2 regions of the Serratia sp. BNK-23 genome follow, and region 2 is predicted to be linked to the other one. Evidence: predicted binding sites of a transcription regulator. Region 2 holds the regulator's gene; the other holds the start of a gene.
The links. The regulator LexA, encoded in region 2, represses DNA repair genes until DNA is damaged. The targets are predictions, from matches to a motif close to TNCTGTATGTACATACAGNA.

Region 1 (9,600 bases), 1.5 Mb from region 2:
ATCTGGGCGCTGCACCGCGGCGGCCACGATCCGCAAAAGGTGTACGCCGCCTACCATCAGGCGGTGCATACCACGGGCAGACCGACGGTGGTGCTGGCCAAAACCGTCAAAGGGTTTGGCATGGGGGAAGCCGGTGAAGGGCAGAACATCAACCACCAGCTGAAAAAAATGAGCCAGGATGCGGTGAAAGCCTTCCGCGACCGTTTAGGGCTGACAATCTCCGACGCCCAACTGGCAGAGATCCCTTACCTGAAGCCTGAACCCGACAGCGCTGCGGCGAAGTACATCACCGCGACGCGCACTGCGCTGGGCGGCTACATCCCTGCCCGCTTCGGCCAATCCGCTCCGCTGGCGATACCGGAACTATCGCGCTTCGACGGCCTGCTGAAGGGCAGCGGCGAACGCAACATGTCGACCACCATGGCTTTCGTCAATATCCTCGGCACGCTGCTCAAAGACGCCAACATCGGCAAACTGATTGTGCCCATCGTGCCGGACGAATCGCGCACGTTCGGCATGGAAGGCCTGTTCCGCCAGATTGGCATCCATTCCTGGCTCGGCCAGCTGTATACCCCGCAAGACGCCGGGCAGCTCAGCTACTACAAAGAGGCCAAAGACGGCCAGATTTTGCAGGAAGGCATCAACGAATCCGGCGCGATATCGACCTGGATCGCCGCCGGCACCGCCTACAGCAACCACGATGTCGCGACAATCCCGTTCTATATCTTCTACTCCATGTTCGGGCTGCAGCGGGTGGGCGATCTCGCCTGGGCAGCGGCAGACGCGCGCACCAAGGGCTTCCTGCTCGGCGCCACCTCCGGCAGAACCACTCTGATGGGCGAAGGCTTGCAGCATGACGACGGCCACAGCCACGTGCTGTCTTCCGTCATTCCCAGCTGCGTCTCCTACGATCCGACCTATGCCTATGAACTCGCAGCGATCGTTCAGAGCGGCATGCGCAGGATGTTCGTTGAACAAGAGGATATTTACTACTACATCACCTTGCTCAACGAAGGATACCCGCAGCCGCCGATGCCGGCGGGCGTGGAGGACGGGATTATCCAGGGCGCCTATTTGCTCAAACAGAACGAAACGGCAAACCAAGAGAGCCCGCGCGCTCAGCTGGTCGCCAGCGGCGCCATCATGCGCGAGGCGCTGGCGGCGGCGGCGCTGTTGGCCGAGGACTTTGGCGTCGCCAGCGATATCTGGAGTGCCACCAGCCTGAGCGAACTGCGCCGTAACGGCATGGCGGCCGAACGCTGGAACCTGCTGCACCCGGAAGACCCGCCGAAAGTCCCTTATATACAGAGTCTGCTGGCGGCGCATCCTGGCCCGGTGGTGGTGGCGACGGACTATATGAAGATCGTCGGCGATCAGATCAAACCGTTCTTGCCGGACCGCGCCTTTATCACCTTGGGCACCGACGGCTTTGGCCGCTCGGACACCCGCGAGGCGCTACGTGAGTTCTTCGAGGTCAACCGCCATTTCATCGCGATCGCCGCGTTGAAACTGCTGGCTGACGAAGGCCGTATCGCCCGCAGCGAGGTCAACCGCGCCATGGTGCTGTATGGCATCACCCCCGATAAGCCGGACCCGGCAGCGGTGAAGTAACGCATAGCCTACCCACGCCGCCGGCTGTCACCCGCGGCGTTTTTCCTCCTTCGGCTCGGCGTCGCGCGGCTCCCGCTCCCCCAGCCGCACCAGCGGGATATCCGCCAGCCGGGTGGTGTAAGCCGGCGACAGCATTTCGCGCTTCATTTGCCACGGTTTGACGATCCCCTGCCCGGCGAACCATACGCGCCCGCGCCCTTCCTGATTCAGGCGATCGAGGGTCGCCATCAGCCGCTCGCTGTTGCGGCGCGGCGGGCAGTCGTCGAACAGGTCGATCTGCGCCATGGCGGCGGCGCTGAAATCCCCCAACATCACGCCGCCCTTCAGATAACGCCGCCCCTCCTGCCAGATGCTCTCCAGCGCGCGCACCGCCATGGCGATGATGTCGCGGCTGTCGTTGCTCGGGGTTTGCAGCCGGGCGGTGCCCATATTGCTGTAATAGCCTTCGCCCGCCGCATGCGGGCTGGTTTTGATAAACACCGACACGTTGCGGCAATAGCGCTTTTCCTGCCGCAGCTTTTCGGCGGCGCGTTCGGCGTAGCTGCAGATCGCCTCGCGCATGTGCGGGTAATGCGTCAGGCGCTGGCCGAACGAGCGGGAACAGATGATCTGCTCTTTCGCCGCCGCCTCATCTTCCCACCGCAGGCACGATTCGCCGCGCAGCTCACGTATCGTGCGCTCCAGCACTACGCTGAAGGTTTTACGCGCCAGCCGGGTATCGCAATCCGCCAGCTGCAGCGCGGTATGGATCCCCATCGCCTGCAGCTGGCGTGTCAGGCGGCGCCCCACGCCCCACACCTCTTCCACCGGGATCAACGCCAGCAGCTTGCGCTGGCGCACCGGATCGGATAAATCCACCACGCCGCCGGTGCCGCGCCATTTCTTGGCCGCGAAGTTGGCCAGTTTGGCCAGTGTCTTGCTCGGCGCAATGCCGACCCCGACCGTCAAATGCAGCTCGCGCCGGATGCGATCGCGCACCCGATGACCGAACGGTTCCAGCGCCTCGCAGTGCGCCACGCCGTCCAGCCGCAGAAAGGCTTCGTCCAGCGAATAAATCTCCACCGCCGGCGCCATCTCCTCCAGCGTGTCCATCACCCGGCGGGACATATCGGCGTACAGCGCGTAGTTGGAGGAAAACACCGCGACGTTGCGGCGGCGCATCTCCTCTTTGATTTTGAAATAAGGCGCGCCCATCGGCACGCCCAACGCTTTCGCCTCGGCGCTGCGGGCGATCACACAGCCGTCGTTGTTGGACAGCACGATCACCGGCCGCCCCCGCAGATCGGGCCGAAAGATGGTTTCGCAGGAGGCGTAGAAGCTGTTGACGTCTACCAGGGCAAACATGGTTACAGCGCCGCGTAGACGATAAAGGTCACCACGCCGAAGATCTCCAGCTGCGCCTCGTCGTTGAACACGATTGGCGCATAGGCGGGGTTCATCGGCAACAGCCGCACGTCGGGGTAGCGCTGCAGTTTTTTGACGGTGAATTCACCGTCCACGGCGGCGATCACAATATTGCCGTGTTCCGGCGTCAGGGCACTGTCGACAATCAGCAGATCGCCGTCCTGAATATTGCCGTCGATCATCGACTCGCCGCTGGCGCGCACGAAGTAGGTGGCGTTGGGATGCCGCACCAGCAGCTTGCCGATATCCAGCCGGCTCTCGACATAGTCCTGCGCCGGGGAAGGAAAGCCGCAGGCCACGCGATCGGCAAACAGCGGTAACGTCAGAGACTCACCTGGTGAAAAAGCATACAACCTTGAATTGCTCAGCATAATCATAACCAAACTGTACATTTATACAGTAAAGCATAAACAAAACGCGAACGCGCGCAACCCCAAATTCCCCTGCGGATCGCGCTTTGCCGCGTAATATAATAATTTTCTGAGTGATTTTTCCTGCAGATTTTGGCGTTCTTCACGTGTGTTTGCACACATGATACCCACCAAAACTGTGGATAATTCGGCACTCAGACCGTTGGCGTATCGATGGGCAGGATGAGTGAGGGATTGTCATTGCGAACGGCGCCGACGGCGGGCGATACCGGACGCGCGGCCGTCGGTCTCTGCTGCGTACAGCGCCGCAAAGAACAGCAGCAGGCCTTGCCTCAGCAAGATCCCACGGGAGGAACGGCGGACGGCCTTACAAAATGACGCCAATAAAATTGCGACTGGCAATGGCATCAATGGGACGGCCAGAGACGAAAGTCAGTACGTTATGCCAGGAGCTTGGGATCACCCGACAAACGCTGTACCGCCACATTTCCCCTGATGGTCCACTGCGAGCTGACGGTATAAAGCTGCTCAACCGGGGATAATTTTAGCGGACGGAAAAATCTGGGGTTCCGGCGTAGAACCCCGAATAAGGAATAGTCCTTAATTCATTTCAGGATTATTAATTCCATCTAAAACCTCTCGGCAATATTCTTTTTTATAGGCTTCATCATTACTTAATGACTTAACCAAAAAATCAGCATTTTTCCAACCATTATCCCAATGCGTATCGAATCCTGACTGTTCATACTTTAATGTTCTAGTTAATGAGTCTTTTATTTGTTTTTTATATTTATCAATTTTCTCATTGGTTGCCCCACAAACATCATGTGCAACACGAGCATTTGAGCCAGAAAAACCTATTGCTGAAATTGCCATCGCTTCATTTGATTTGTCGAAATCATTCGCATATGCCACAGCATTAGATAAAGCGAATATGACAAGAGCAGGTATGGTTTTTTTGTATGAAATCATCTTTCACCTCTAACTCATTGATTGTTCATGGGGTCAGTTTGGATATAGAAAATTATTGTACATTAAGGCTGCTTTTTAATCAGTCTCAACTTCTTTATAGAAGGCCTGAATGCGACAAACTTGGGAAGTACTGCAGCCTGTCGCGTCTGCTGTTTCTCGGATGCTCAGTTTCTTAATCTGTCGGTAGTGCCTGATCCATCCTGCTCGCTCCATCTCACCGCTGGCGCGCACGAAATAAGTGGCATTAGGATGCCGCACCAACAACTTGCCAATGTCCAGCCGGCTCTCGACATAGTCCTGCGCCGGTGAAGGAAAACCGCAGGCCACACGATCGGCAAACAGCGGTAACGTCAGGGGCTCACCTGGTGAAAAAGCATACAACCTTGAAGTGCTCAGCATATTCATAACCAAACTGTATATTTACACAGTAAAGCATAAACAAAACGCGAACGCGTGAGCCCCCCTATCCCCCGTCAGAACACAGTTTGACGCGTAATATAATAATTTTCTGAGCGATTTTTTTTTACGCCTGCTAACGGTTTCACTCTGCCTTGCACACACGTTATCCACTAAAACTGTGGATAACATGCTGAGCTGCAGTGGCGTCTTCAGAACATGCGCCGTCGCCTCACCGCTCCGCCGCGGCCAGGCAAAAACGATGCACCGCTTCAACCATCTGATCGAGGCCCGGCTGCTCGAGGGGATAATGCCCGGCGTTCTCGAGCATCACGGTGGTCACCGGCACCCGCCGAATGCGCCGCAGAAACAGTTCACTCAGGTGCAACGGCGTCCAGCGATCCTGCGCCGGTTGCGTCAACAGAACCGGGCAAACGTCGAACGCTTCCGGTTCAATGGCGGGTGCATACTCCGCGTACGAGGCCAAAAACCGCATCGTCACCCAGGCTCCCGCCGAGGTGTTGTCCGCCAGGCACGCCTTGAGCGCCGCCTTGTCATTGACCAGCGCATGCATCTTGCTCGCCAGCGCCATCGGCATCGCCATACCCGCCAGCGGCGTGGCGGCCGTCAGTCGCGCCAACGGAATGCCCAGGCGACTCATCAACAGATTCAATGCCGTCTCGTCGCGCACCTGCTGTTCACGCTGATCGAGAAACGTCATGCCGACAATGCCTTTCACCTGCCGGTTCAACGCCGCCACGTGGTAAGTCTCCATCCCGCCGGCGCTCAGGCCGTACAGCACAATCGGCCGCGCATCCTTCGCCCGTTCCGCGTCGATCAGATCGCTGCCGATCTGCACCCAGTCGTCGTAACGCACGCGCCGCCGTTGGCCGCCCATCTGCGTCATTCCGTACCCCGGCATGTCGACGGCGATCGTCTCTATCCCCCGGCGCGCCAGCGGCGCTCCCAGGATGGTCGACATCTGTCGGCCGTTGGTGCCCACCCCATGGAACAGGATCACTTTCACCGGCGCCTCCGGGCGGCGATAGCAGTCCAGATGAATACGGTGCTGCCGCCAGGGCCACCACACCTCGGTCGGTTCTTCCCCCGGCCGCAGCCGAAAATTTTCCGGCAGGAATCGTTGAATCTCCTGCCAGTGAGATTGATTGGCGTAATTCTCCATACGAAACCTCTGGCGTTATGGCGCTTGGTTGACGGGTTCAATTTCAGTATAATCCAACAAATGTCGGATCATTAAAATACAACTTATGTCGGAAAAAGCGATGCCGCAAGCAAAAAAAAATGTGCGCGTGCCGATTCAGGAACGCGCGGCGGCGCGCATGGCCAAAGTGCTGAGCGCTGCCGAACAGATGCTCGCCACCCTCGGGCCGGAAAAAACCTCCATTCCCGCTCTGGCGGAAGCGGCCGATGTGCCGCGCGCCGCGATCTACCCGTTCTTCCCGGACAAATACGCGTTGTTTTCACACCTGGCTCAGAGCCATATGGCGCAACTGGCGCAGGCGCTGCGTGAAGCGGAGCTCGAGAGCGCCGACACCCTGCACGATTGGGTGGATGCCGCCGTGGCGGCCACCGCCCGCTACTACAACGCGCATCCGGCGGCGAGCGTCTTGCTGCTACGCGGCGCGTTCACCGAACCGGAGCAAGAGGCGCACGCCGCCAAGAACCTGACGATCGGCGAGATGTTCCGCGCCAAAGTGCGCGAGCTGCCCGAACTTGATGCGCTGCCGTCAGATCCCGACGTCGTCTTGATCGCCATAGAATTGGCGTTCGCCTGCATGAAATACGGCTATGCGCGGGAAGGCACCGTTTCGCCGGCCATTTGCCGCGAGGCGACGCGGGCGGTCACGAGCTATCTCGGGCAGTGGCGCGCCGCGCCGTAAGGCGGTGGCAAAGACGCCCCGTTTCACCCTGTTCAAGCACGCCATCTATGATAAAATCGGCTATCACTCATCAGACTCTATCTGACGCCGGCGCTGTATCCGCCGGCGCCGCGAAACCATCATGAACAAGCATTTGATTCTCGACGAACCCGGCGATGCCGACTCGGCCTGCCTGTCGCGCCACGCAGTCTGGCAGCGCACCGATCTGGCTCAGGCGCAACAAGATTGGCTGGCGGAAGAAGTGCCGGTTGCCCTGGTGTACAACGGCATTTCCCACGTGGTGATGATGGCGACGCCGAAAGACCTGGCGGCCTTCGCCATCGGTTTTTCGCTGTCCGAAGGCATCATCGCCTCCCCCGACGATATCTACGACATCCGCCAGCAACCGGCCTGCAATGGCATTGAAGTGCATGTGGAACTCTCGAGCCGCCGCTTTATGCAGCTGAAAGAGAAGCGCCGCAGCCTGGCCGGCCGCACCGGCTGCGGCGTCTGCGGGGTCGAGCAACTGCAGGAGGTCGCTCAGCCCATCGCGCCGCTGCCTTTCACGCAGCGTTTCGATTTGGCGCTGCTCGATCGGGCGTTGGCGCAGCTGCAGGAAGTGCAAACGGTGGGGAAACTGACCGGCTGCACCCACGCGGCGGCCTGGATCCAGCCGGACGGCGCGCTCAGCGGCGGATGTGAAGACGTCGGCCGCCACGTGGCGCTCGACAAGCTGCTGGGCTACCGCAGCCAACAGGCGTGGTGGCAAGGGGCGGCGCTGGTGTCGAGCCGCGCCAGCTATGAAATGGTGCAAAAATCCGCCATGTGCGGCGTCGAGATCCTGTTCGCCGTTTCCGCCGCCACCCGCCTGGCGGTGGAGGTGGCCGAGCGCAGCAACCTTACGCTGGTGGGCTTCAGCAAGCCGGGGCGCGCCACCGTCTATACGCACCCGCAGCGGCTCTGGCAATCGACAACGGCGGCCTAACGCCGCCGGATAAGAATCGACTATTCTCAATAGCAGGACACCAGGAAGCGCCCACGTTATGATAATCCGCCCGCACCAGAACTGGTTTTTTCGCCTGTTCGCCTGGCACGGATCCGTGCTGTCAAAAATTACCTTTCGCCTGTCGCTGAACGTGCTGATGTCGATAGTGGCGGTGATCAGCTACCAATGGTACGAACAGCTCGGCGTGCATTTGACTATCGCGCCGTTCAGCCTACTGGGCATCGCCATCGCGATTTTTCTCGGCTTTCGCAATAATGCCGGCTACAGCCGCTTTGTCGAGGCGCGCAACCTGTGGGGCTCGCTGCTTATTACCGAGCGATCCCTGCTGCGCCAGATCAAAAGCCTGCTGCCGGACGAACCGGCGGTGCAGCAAAAGGTCGCCAAGCTGCTGATCGCCTTCAGCTGGAGCCTGAAGCATCAGCTGCGTGCCACCGATCCGACCGCCGATCTGTACCACAATCTCAGCAGCAAAGAGCTGGCCGAAGTGATCGCCAGCCCGATGCCGACCAACCGCATCCTGCTGATGCTGGGCCAGGAGATCGGCAAGCTGCGCCGACGGGGGCTATTGAGCGACATCACTTTCGAGCTGCTCGACAACAAGCTGAGCGAGCTGTCCCACGCCCTCGGCGGCTGCGAACGGCTCGCCAGCACCCCGGTGCCGTTCGCCTATACCCTGATCCTGCAGCGCACCGTTTACCTGTTCTGCAGCCTGTTGCCTTTTGCCCTGGTGACCGATCTGCATTACATGACACCGTTTGTTTCGGTGTTCATTTCCTATACCTTCTTATCCTGGGACTCACTGGCCGAAGAGCTGGAGGATCCGTTCGGCGTGTCGGCCAACCATCTGCCGTTAAACGCCATTTGCAACACCATTGAGCGCAACCTGCTGGAAATGAATGACCAAAGCCCGCTGCCACCGCCGATGAAACCCGACGAGCACTTTAATTTGATCTGAGCTATTTCACCCGAACACACTGGAGCCGAATGCAATGAATGCAAATACCCCCCTGCCGCAAGCCGTATTCACGCCGGTGACGCGCCATGCCATCTTTATCGTCGCCACCCTGTCGCCCGTTCCCGCCCATCTGGCGGCGGTGCGCGCCTGGTGCGGCGACATCGCCGCCGTGGTGCGTTCGGTCGGCAAACGCGCGCCGGCGGGCAACCTCACCTGCGTCTGCGGCTTCGGCTCCGAGGCCTGGGATACGCTGTTCGGCGCGCCGCGCCCTCGCCAGCTGCATCCATTCAGCCCGATCGGCAGCGGGGAACGCGTCGCCGTCGCCACGCCCGGCGACATTCTGCTGCATATCCGCGCCGATGAAATGGATCTGTGTTTTGAACTGGCCTCTCAGCTGATCGGCAAGCTCGGCGACGCCGTGGCGGTGATCGAGGAGGTGCACGGCTTCCGTTACTTCGATCAGCGCGCCATGATCGGCTTCGTCGACGGCACGGAGAACCCGGAGGGGCACGAGGCCTTCGATTACACGGTGATCGGCGACGAAGACGCGGCGTTCAGCGGCGGCAGCTATGTGCTGGTGCAGAAATACCTGCACGACATGCAGGGCTGGAATTCGCTCAGCGTGGAAACGCAGGAGAAGATCATCGGCCGCCATAAGCAGTCCAACATCGAGCTGGATGAAGCGGTCAAACCGTCGTCGTCGCACAGTTCGCTGACCACCATCACCGACGAGCAAGGCAACGAGGTGAAAATTCTGCGCGATAACATGCCGTTCGGCCGCCCCGGCCTGCGCGAGTTCGGCACCTACTTTATCGGCTATGCGCGCTCCCCGCAGCCGATCGAGCAGATGCTGGAAAACATGTTTATCGGCCGCCCGGCCGGCAACTACGATCGGCTGCTCGATTTTAGCCACGCGGTGACCGGCACCCTGTTCTTCGTGCCTTCCGCCCCGCTGCTGGAAGCGCTGGCCGATCGCAGCGGCGCCGAACTGCATTAATCCGTTCT
Region 2 (9,600 bases):
TGGCGAAGCTGGCCAGCAACGCCACCAGCGGCGTGGCTTCGGGGAAGAACACGTCGCCGAACACCATGCCGGCCGCCAGGCCGTACAGCGCGAAGTCGACGTATTCCATGGCGGTGCCGAGCCAGCAGGAGAAGGTGGCGCGCCAAAATTGGCTGCGCCCCTCTTTGGTTGCCAGGCGTTCATCGGCCGCCAGCGCGGCGTCGGCGGTCTGTGAAGGGGCAAGCGTTGTTTCGCTCATGGCAGTGCTATCCTCTTTTATTCTGCGCCTGGAGGGGCGCGGTTAAAGATGGTTTCCCTGGTGCCGGCAACAAAGGTGTGCCGACAAATCATGTCGGACGCATGGCGATTCAACGCTGCCGTATCAGGGTATCTACGCGCGTAGATAACACAACGCGAGGAAGCTGAAACTTTGCGGGCGATCACAGAATCGTCAGCGCGCCGGGAAATGAAGATAGAGAATGCGGATGGCAAAAAGATGACAGAACCCCGGTTTTTCCGGCCGACAGACCTGCCGTTTTCGCCACGAATCAGCCTGCCGCTTTCGCATTTCTGCGCTACAATGGGGGCCTGTTAACAGTTTGTATCGTCTGGCGCGCCGTACCGGCTGCGGTTCAGGCGAGGAGTAAAGCAATGTCTGGCATCAGGGATTCCATCCTGCCGCCGCTGGAGTGGTTATCCGAACAGGATCCTCCGGCGCCCGCCGCCGTCAGCGACTGGCTGATGGAGTTAGGCTCCATGACCCGACGATTTGAACGCCATTGCGCCCAGGTGCGCGTTGAACCGCAGCGCGAATGCTTCGTCACGCGCGAGGCGCTGGGCGACGAGGCGAACCACCTGCCCGATAGCCCGCGCTACTGGCTGCGCGAAGTGGTGCTGCTGGGCGACGGCCAGCCCTGGCTGCTGGGGCGCACGGTGATCCCGGAACATACGCTGACCGGCCCCGACCAGGCGCTGGTGGATCTGGGGACGCTGCCGCTGGGGCGCTATTTGTTCAGCAGCGGCGATCTGACCCGCGACTATATCCATATCGGCCGACAGGATGCGCTGTGGGCGCGTCGTTCACGGTTGCGGCTGGCGGGCAAGCCGCTGCTGCTGACCGAACTGTTTTTACCGGCTTCGCCGCTGTATTCAGCGGTCCCCGCATAAGAGAGGAGAGCAAGACGTTGGAGGGAAGCGTGACTCAAAGTAAATGGCGGGCTTACAGCCATTTGATGCGCATTGATAAACCGATTGGCACGCTGTTGCTGTTGTGGCCGACGCTGTGGGCACTGTGGCTGGCCGGAAAAGGCGTGCCGCCGCTGTCGATTTTGCTGGTGTTCGTGCTCGGCGTGTTCCTGATGCGCGCCGCCGGCTGCGTGGTGAATGACTATGCCGATCGCGCGGTGGACGGCTACGTGAAACGCACCGCCGGGCGGCCGATGCCGAGCGGCCGGGTGAGCGCGAAAGAGGCCAAGGTGCTGTTCGTGGTGCTGGTGCTGATCTCGTTCTGCCTGGTGTTGACGCTGAATGCGATGACCATCTGGCTGTCTCTGGCGGCGCTGGCACTGGCCTGGGTGTATCCGTTTATGAAGCGGGTGACCAACCTGCCGCAGTTCGTGCTGGGCGCCGCGTTCGGCTGGGGCATTCCGATGGGCTATGCGGCGGTCAGCGAATCGCTGCCGCTCAGCTGCTGGCTGCTGCTGCTGGCGAACATCTGCTGGACGGTGGCCTATGACACGCTGTATGCGATGGTCGATCGCGACGATGATCTGAAAATCGGCATCAAGTCCACCGCTATCCTGTTCGGGCGTTATGACAAGCTGATCGTCGGGCTGTTGCAGTTCGCGACGTTGTTGCTGCTGGTGTGGGTCGGTTATCTGGCGCAGCTCGGCGGCGCGTTTTACTGGTCGCTGCTGCTGGCGGGCGCACTGTTCATTCACCAGCAGAAGCAGATCGCCGGGCGCGAGCGCGACGCCTGCTTCAAGGCCTTTCTGCAGAACAACTATGTCGGGCTGGTGGTGTTTATCGGCATCGCGCTGAGCTATCTGCCGGCGTAACGGTTCCCTGCCGCAAGAAAAAAGGCACCCCAAGGGGTGCCTTTTGTGTTTCCGCGCCGGGCGAAATCACTCGTCTTTCTCTTCTTCCGCATCGGTTTGCGGCAGAGCGTTGGTCTCTTCCGGCATGTTGACGCTTTCGATGGTCAGCTTGATTTCCGGCGTGATCAGATCGCTCAGCATGCTGTACACCTCGAGGGTGTGCTCGCGGATCGCATCGCCGCTGTCGTTGATGTAGCCTTCTTCACGCAGCGTCGCCACCAGGGTGGAGAACACCGCCTTGTCGAAGAACTCCGGCGCATTGATGCCGTGCAGCACCGACAGACGTTGCGCCATGATGCGGCTCTCTTTCTCCAGCGCGCCGCGGTTGATGCTCGGGTTGGCGCTGAGGATCGACATGGTGATGGCGTAGCGTTGCAGGGTTTCGCGCACCCCGGCGGCCAGCAGCTGCAGCGGGCGAATGCGCGCCGGGTTGAGCACCAGATCGTCGCCTTTGTCGCAGATCAGCTGTTGACGGATCAGCTCGTCGATCATCGGCCGCAGCACCTCCGGCAGCTGTTCCTTGTCGTTATGCAGGAACAGCTCGGCTTTCAGCATCGGGTAGATCATGCCGATCTGGCGCAGCAGCTCGGCGCGCGACACCCGGCGATGATGCATCACGATGCTGGCGATCAGCGACGGCAACACCAGCAGATGGTGGATGTTGTTGCGGTAATAGGTCATCAGCACCGCCTGCTCGCGCGGCAGGATGATGATGTCGCCGATGCTGTCCTTCTCCACCTCGAACTTGTTCATGTTCAGCGCGTGATCCAGCAGCTCATCCGGCGTTTGCGTCGGCACGGTGACGTCACGCGCGTAAGGCGCGTTGCGCATCAGCTGCAGGTAGCACTCGAGCTGCTCGACCAGCTGCTCGCGGGTCAGCGAACGCTGACGCGAGGCCAGCAGCGCGGTGGAACACAGGTTCATGGCGTTGGCTGCGGCGGCATTGTTGATGCGCACCATGATCTGGCCGGCCAGATCGTTGACCGTCGGCGTCAGCCAGCTTGGACGCTGAGCCTCGATCGGATCGATCGATTCGCGCCACTGCGGCACGTTCTGGTTGAGGTAAGCCGTCAATGGCAGCGGTTCGCCGAAGTTGACGTATCCCTGGCCCAGGTTGCGCAGCTTGCGCAGGCCGCGCAGCATCTGCGGCAGGCTCTCTTTTTCCTTGGTGGCGCCGCGCAGCTCTTTGGCGTAGGTACCCACTTCCATCACGTGTTCGTAACCGATGTAAATCGGCACCAGCGTGATCGGACGGGTGCCGCCGCGCAGCATCGCCTGGATGGTCATCGACAGGGTGCCGGTCTTCGGCTCCAGCAAACGCCCGGTGCGGGAACGGCCGCCTTCCACGAAATATTCCACCGAGTAACCGCGGGTGAACAGCTCGCCGAGGTATTCACGGAACACCGTCGAATACAGCTTGTTGCCTTTAAAGGTGCGGCGGATGAAGAACGCGCCCAGGCGACGGAAGATCGGGCCCGCCGGCCAGAAGTTGAGGTTGATGCCCGCAGCGATGTGCGGCGGCACCAGGCCCTGGTGATACAGCACGTACGACAGCAGCAGATAGTCCATGTGGCTGCGGTGGCAGGGCACGTAGACGATCTCGTGGCCGTCCTGCGCCAGCTGGCGCACGCGCTCGGCGTTGGTGACGTTGATGCCCTGATACAGCCGGTTCCAGGTCCAGCTCAGCACGCGGTCGGACAGGCGCACGGTTTCGTAGGAGAAGTCGGCGGCGATCTCTTCCATCAGCGCGATGGCGTTCTGCTGGGCCTTCTCGTGCGAGATCTTCTTGCTGCGCGCTTCGTCCTCGACCGCTTTTTCGATCGCTTTGGACGCCAACAGCTTGTTGAACAGATCCTGACGGGCCGGCAGACTCGGGCCCACCGCGGCCAGGCGCTGACGCGAGAAGTGCATGCGCGCCACGCGCGCCAGTTTCTGCGCGATGGTTTTATCCGTGCCGTGTTCGGTAGCCATGCGGCGCAGCGACACGGTGTTGGAGAAACGCACGAAGCTGTCGCGGCCGAGCCACAGCACGGCGAAGAATTTCTGCACGCCGTTCAACAGACGCAGGTGCGGCGTGCCGTGGCCTTCGCGGCCCGGCGAACGGCCGAACATCACCGAAACCGGCAGCATCTGAATGTCGAGATCCGGGTTGCTGCGATGCAGATCCAGATAGTCGTGGAACAGCTTTACCGACTCTTCTTTTGGGGTGTAATAGCGGAATACGCGCGGGCCGTCGTGAATGAACACGTAGCTCGGCAGCACGGTGCCGTCGATCTCCAGCGAGTTGAGCGGATCGGGCAGATCCTGCGCCAGGCACTGGGTGCGCAGCGTCAGCAAATCCGCCTTGGAATTGTAAGGTAAAACATACAAAATCGGCCGTGAGGGATCCAACCCTAGCTCGGTAACCGGATCTGAAGGGATGACCTTACTTCTTACCAACAATTTAAGTGGTAAATTCAATATTTTATAATAAATTTTACGCCAACCTGACATAACAACGTGAAGCCTCTTGTTAGCAATGCGCCGCAAGCATACCAGAAACCGGGTAGCAGATCTGTGGTGTTCGAAAACCGAGAGCCGTCAGCGCGGACTGTTCTAGACTCTTTTTATTATGACCGACCTCTGAGAAAGGCACGAAAACATGGCAAACCAAGCAACCGGACTGACCCGCATCATCAAGGCAGCCGGCTATTCTTATAAAGGGCTATCCGCCGCCTGGCAGCACGAAGCGGCTTTCCGCCAGGAACTGGTGGTCACCCTTCTGGCTATCATACTGGCTGTCTGGCTGGATGTGGGTGCGATAGCGCGCATTTTATTGATCGGATCGGTAGCGCTGGTGATGATCGTCGAGATCCTGAACAGCGCGATCGAGGCGGTGGTGGATCGCATCGGCAGCGAACATCACGAGCTGTCCGGGCGGGCCAAGGACATGGGATCGGCGGCGGTGTCGCTGGCGATCGTGCTGGCGCTGTTCGTTTGGGGCACGGTCTTATGGCAGCATTTCGGCTGACGAAAAGCGCCTACTGACTGATTTTTATTTATTCTTCGGTTCCCAATCCGCGCTTACCTGTATATACTCACAGCAAGACTGTATAAACAAACAGGGGGCGGAATGAAAGCACTAACTACCAGACAGCAAGAGGTCTACGATCTGATTCGCGAGCACATTTCGCAAACGGGCATGCCGCCAACGCGTGCCGAGATCGCGATGCGTCTGGGGTTCCGTTCGCCTAACGCCGCCGAAGAGCACCTGAAGGCGCTGGCACGCAAAGGCGTGATCGAAATCGTCTCCGGTGCCTCGCGCGGTATCCGTCTGCTGATGGAAGAAGAAGAAGGGCTGCCGCTGATCGGCCGCGTCGCCGCCGGCGAGCCGCTGCTGGCGCAGCAGCACATCGAAGGGCACTACCAGGTGGATCCTTCCCTGTTTAAACCGAGCGCCGATTTCCTGCTGCGGGTGAACGGCATGTCAATGCGCGACATTGGCATTCTGGACGGCGATCTGCTGGCGGTGCACAAAACGCAAGACGTGCGCAACGGCCAGGTCGTGGTCGCGCGGATCGAAGACGAAGTGACGGTCAAGCGCTTGAAAAAGCACGGCAACGTGGTTGAACTGCTGCCGGAGAACAACGAATTCCAACCGATCGTGGTCGATCTGCGTCAGCAGAATTTCACTATCGAAGGGCTGGCGGTCGGCGTGATCCGCAACGGCGACTGGATTTAATCGCCGCGCCATCACCGCCGCTCCCTGTATCAATCGCCCCTGTTTTGGGGCGTTTTTGTTTCTGACTTCGCCCTTTGTCACTCAGTCACAGGAACATCCCATCATGCGCCTGATTTCCGCTTTCACCAGCGACACCGATAAAGCCCTGTGGCGCCTCGCCCTGCCGATGATCTTCTCCAATATTACCGTGCCGCTGCTCGGGTTGGTGGACACCGCGGTGATCGGCCACCTCGACAGCCCCATTTATCTGGGGGGCGTGGCGATCGGTGCGGTGGCGACCAACTTCCTGTTCATGCTGCTGCTGTTCCTGCGCATGAGCACTACCGGCCTGGCGGCGCAAGCGCTGGGGGCGCAGAACCCCCAGGCGCTGGCGCGCGCCTTTATGCAACCGCTGCTGCTGGCGCTGTTGGCCGGGGTGGCGATCGTCCTGCTGCGCTATCCGCTGATCGAACTGGCGCTGCGGATCGTCGGCGGCGATGCCGACGTGCTGGAACAGGCGCGGCGTTTTCTTGAGATCCGCTGGTTAAGCGCCCCGGCGGCGCTGGCCAACCTGGTGCTGCTGGGCTGGCTGCTTGGCGTACAGTACGTGCGGGCGCCGGTGATCCTGCTGATCGTCGGCAACCTGCTGAACATCGTGCTGGATATCTGGCTGGTGATGGGCCTGGGCTGGAACGTGCGGGGGGCGGCGGCGGCAACCGCCATCGCCGAATACGCTACGCTGCTGCTCGGCCTGTGGTTGGCGTGGCGGGTGATGCGCCTGCGCGGTATTACCCTGCAGATGCTGCGCCAGGCCTGGCGTGGCGATCTGCGTCGCCTGCTGGCGCTCAACCGCGACATCATGCTGCGTTCACTGTTGCTGCAACTGTGCTTTGCGTCGTTGACCATTTTCGGCGCTCGCCTGGGAAGCGAGGTGGTGGCGGTCAATGCGGTATTGATGAATCTGCTGACGTTCACCGCCTATGCGCTCGACGGTTTCGCTTATGCGGTGGAGGCTCATTCGGGCCACGCCTACGGCGCCCGGGACGACAGCCAACTGCGCAAAGTGTGGCACGCGGCCTGCAGGCAGGCAGGGCTGGTCGCGTTGGCCTTCGGCCTGGCGTATGCCGTTACCGGCCAGCAGATCGTGGCAGCCTTGACCTCTTTGCCGGAACTGCGTGCGTTGGCCGCCCATTATTTACCCTGGCAGGTCATTCTGCCGCTGGTTGGGGTGTGGTGCTATTTGCTGGACGGCATGTTTATCGGCGCCACGCGCGGCGCCGAGATGCGCAACAGCATGGCGGTGGCCGCGGCGGGATATGGTATTGCGCTGTTCAGCGTGCCGCTGCTTGGCAACCACGGGCTTTGGCTGGCGCTGGCGGTGTTTCTGGCGCTGCGCGGCCTGGCATTGGGCTGGATTTGGCACCGTCACCAGGTGCGCGGCAGCTGGTTTACTGCCCATTAAACCGGACGTCTTGTTGGGTTAATGGTTAGTTTTTCTTATGATTTTGATCATGTTTGCTTACATGTTTTCAGCCTTGGTCTGTTCGCGTTAGTTCGTTGTTTGTTAGCGTTTTTTGTTTTTATCTTGTTTGTTAATGGTTTTTTATCCTGTGTTTTGGCTTTTTTATTTCCATGTTTAACTAGAATGAATCATGTGGCTGGTAAATGAAGGGGAGCGGTGCTTCTTAAGGTGAAGGGAGCATCCGCCAGAAAAACTTCTGGTTAACCCGGCCGGCGACAGGGATCACTGATTCACCACAGGTTAACGGAGAGACTATGAATAAAGATCAAGCCGACGGTAACTGGAAGCAGCTGAAAGGCAAAGTGAAAGAGAAATGGGGCAAGCTGACCGATGACGATCTGACGGTCATCGAAGGGAAACGCGAACAGCTGGTCGGCAAAATTCAGGAGCGCTACGGTTACCAGAAAGAGGCGGCCGAAAAAGAGGTGAAGGCCTGGGAAGATCACACCAAACACCGCTGGTAACACGCAGGGCCGCCACTGACGGCGGCCGGCAACAGCGCAGGCCGGCGTCGCTCCATCCTCTGGCGCCCCGGCCGCAGGTACAGGGAAGTACCTGACTTCGTCTTACTTCTTCTTGATGGCGATGCTGTGATCGTGTTCGGCGCAGTCATGCTTGCTGTCACAAGCTTCAACTTCAACGCAACCGGCGCACAGGCCATGCGCTTCCACCACGCTGTGCCGCAGCGCAAATCCGGCTTCCTGCGCCAGCTTCTGCAGCGTCTCCTCCACGCCTTCGGTGGTGCGTTCGGTCACCTGGCCGCAGCGATCGCAGATAAACAGCGCGGACGTATGCATCGGCTGTTCGAAGTGGTGGCACAGCACGTAGCTGTTGGCGGACTCCACCCTATGGATAAACCCTTGCTCCAGCAGAAAATCCAGCGCGCGGTAGACCGTCGGCGGCTTGGCCTGCGGTTCGGCGACGCGCAGCAGATCGAGCAGGTCATAAGCGCTGATTGCACCGGGTTGCTGAGTCATCAGACGCAGCACTTCCAGCCGTTGCGGCGTCAATCGCACATTGCGTTGCTGGCAGAGGCGTTCCGCCTGCGCCAGCAGCTTTTCCTGGGTGGTTGAGTTCATCGCAAATATCCCGGTACGTAAAAAAGCCGATTTTACCATGATTACGGCGAATCGCCGAGAGTTGCCCCCTTTTCCCCTGAGGATAGCGCAGAGAAAGGCGCGCTGAGTGCGCTAAAAGAGAGATGCATCACAACTTTTCCCCTCCGCCGGGCGGTAGATCAACGTTGCCGGTTTTAGCGCTGGAGAGCGGGGGGCGAGAGCGGTATAACGCCTTTCACCCGCGTGATGAGCAGGAGCCCTGTGTGATGACGGAAAGAGAGAAACTGTTAAGCGGCCTGGAATACAACAGCCGCGATGAAGAACTGATCGCCCTGTACCATCGGGCGAGGGCGTTGACCAAAAGCCTGGGGGCGCTGGACTCGCATCAGGCGGACGAGAAAAATCGCCTGCTCGGCGAGCTGTTCGGCAACTGGGGTGAGGCGAGCTGGATCGAAACGCCATTCTGGTGCGACTACGGGCAGCATGTCCGCATCGGTAAAAACTGTTTTATCAACGTCAATGCGGTGTTCCTCGACTGCAACACCATCACCATCGGCGACAACACGCTGATCGGCCCCAACGTACAAATCTACACGCCGAGTCATCCGCTGAAGGCCGGTGAACGCTTTACCGGTGACCCGGCTTTTCCTTTCCGCACCTCGGCGCAGCCGGTGTCTATCGGCAGCAACGTCTGGATCGGCGGCAACGTGGTGATCCTGCCGGGAGTGACCATCGGTGACGGCACGACCATCGGCGCGGGCAGCATCGTCACCGGCGACATTCCGGCCAATGTGCTGGCGCTGGGGCAGCCGTGCCGGGTTATCCGCGCGTTGGAATAGGCCGCTTAACACGAATTGGCGGCCAGCGGTTTATCGGCGAGTGCGGGGCAAGGGCGGAGGAGGGGGCTTCTTACGGTGCGAATCGTCGTTTGGCAACTGGCGGTCATCGGCCAAGGCCAGGCGTGCGGCCGCCAGGCGGCTCATGACGGTGCCGATTGGCACCGCCAGCACTTTCGCCGCTTCCCGGTAGGACAGCCCTTCGACATACACCAGAAACAGCGCGTTGCGCTGGGCCGCCGGCAACCGGCTTACGCGCCGCATCACTTCATTGAGCCAGACCGGCTGTTCACCGTTGTCCGCATCGCCAAGCTCTTCCGCCGCCATGCAGCCTTGCCCCTGACGACGATGCTGGGCGCGAACTTCATTGAGCCAAATAGAGTGCAAGATGGCAAACAACCAGCGATCC

Region 1: the regulator LexA is predicted to act here: its motif matches at 3,398-3,417, upstream of umuD (translesion error-prone DNA polymerase V autoproteolytic subunit).

What each region holds. Positions count from the first base shown of each region.
Region 1 covers NZ_CP179900.1:1,837,286-1,846,885, reverse strand. Annotated here, with positions in the region: gene aceE (pyruvate dehydrogenase (acetyl-transferring), homodimeric type) at 1-1,611, shown strand, start outside; gene umuC (translesion error-prone DNA polymerase V subunit UmuC) at 1,639-2,955, opposite strand; gene umuD (translesion error-prone DNA polymerase V autoproteolytic subunit) at 2,958-3,392, opposite strand; partial or broken gene ACMGF9_RS08680 (resolvase) at 3,695-3,928, shown strand; gene ACMGF9_RS08675 (hypothetical protein) at 3,987-4,358, opposite strand; gene ACMGF9_RS08670 (helix-turn-helix domain-containing protein) at 4,434-4,763, opposite strand; gene ACMGF9_RS08665 (alpha/beta hydrolase) at 4,987-5,937, opposite strand; gene ACMGF9_RS08660 (TetR/AcrR family transcriptional regulator) at 6,038-6,655, shown strand; gene fdhD (formate dehydrogenase accessory sulfurtransferase FdhD) at 6,777-7,619, shown strand; gene ACMGF9_RS08650 (bestrophin family protein) at 7,678-8,595, shown strand; gene ACMGF9_RS08645 (Dyp-type peroxidase) at 8,630-9,592, shown strand.
Region 2 covers NZ_CP179900.1:306,891-316,490, forward strand. Annotated here, with positions in the region: gene ACMGF9_RS01430 (MFS transporter) at 1-238, opposite strand, end outside; gene ubiC (chorismate lyase) at 631-1,146, shown strand; gene ubiA (4-hydroxybenzoate octaprenyltransferase) at 1,164-2,036, shown strand; gene plsB (glycerol-3-phosphate 1-O-acyltransferase PlsB) at 2,103-4,568, opposite strand; gene ACMGF9_RS01450 (diacylglycerol kinase) at 4,717-5,085, shown strand; gene lexA (transcriptional repressor LexA) at 5,188-5,796, shown strand; gene dinF (MATE family efflux transporter DinF) at 5,900-7,237, shown strand; gene ACMGF9_RS01465 (CsbD family protein) at 7,552-7,761, shown strand; gene zur (zinc uptake transcriptional repressor Zur) at 7,864-8,376, opposite strand; gene ACMGF9_RS01475 (sugar O-acetyltransferase) at 8,622-9,194, shown strand; gene ACMGF9_RS01480 (RNA polymerase sigma factor) at 9,225-9,600, opposite strand, start outside.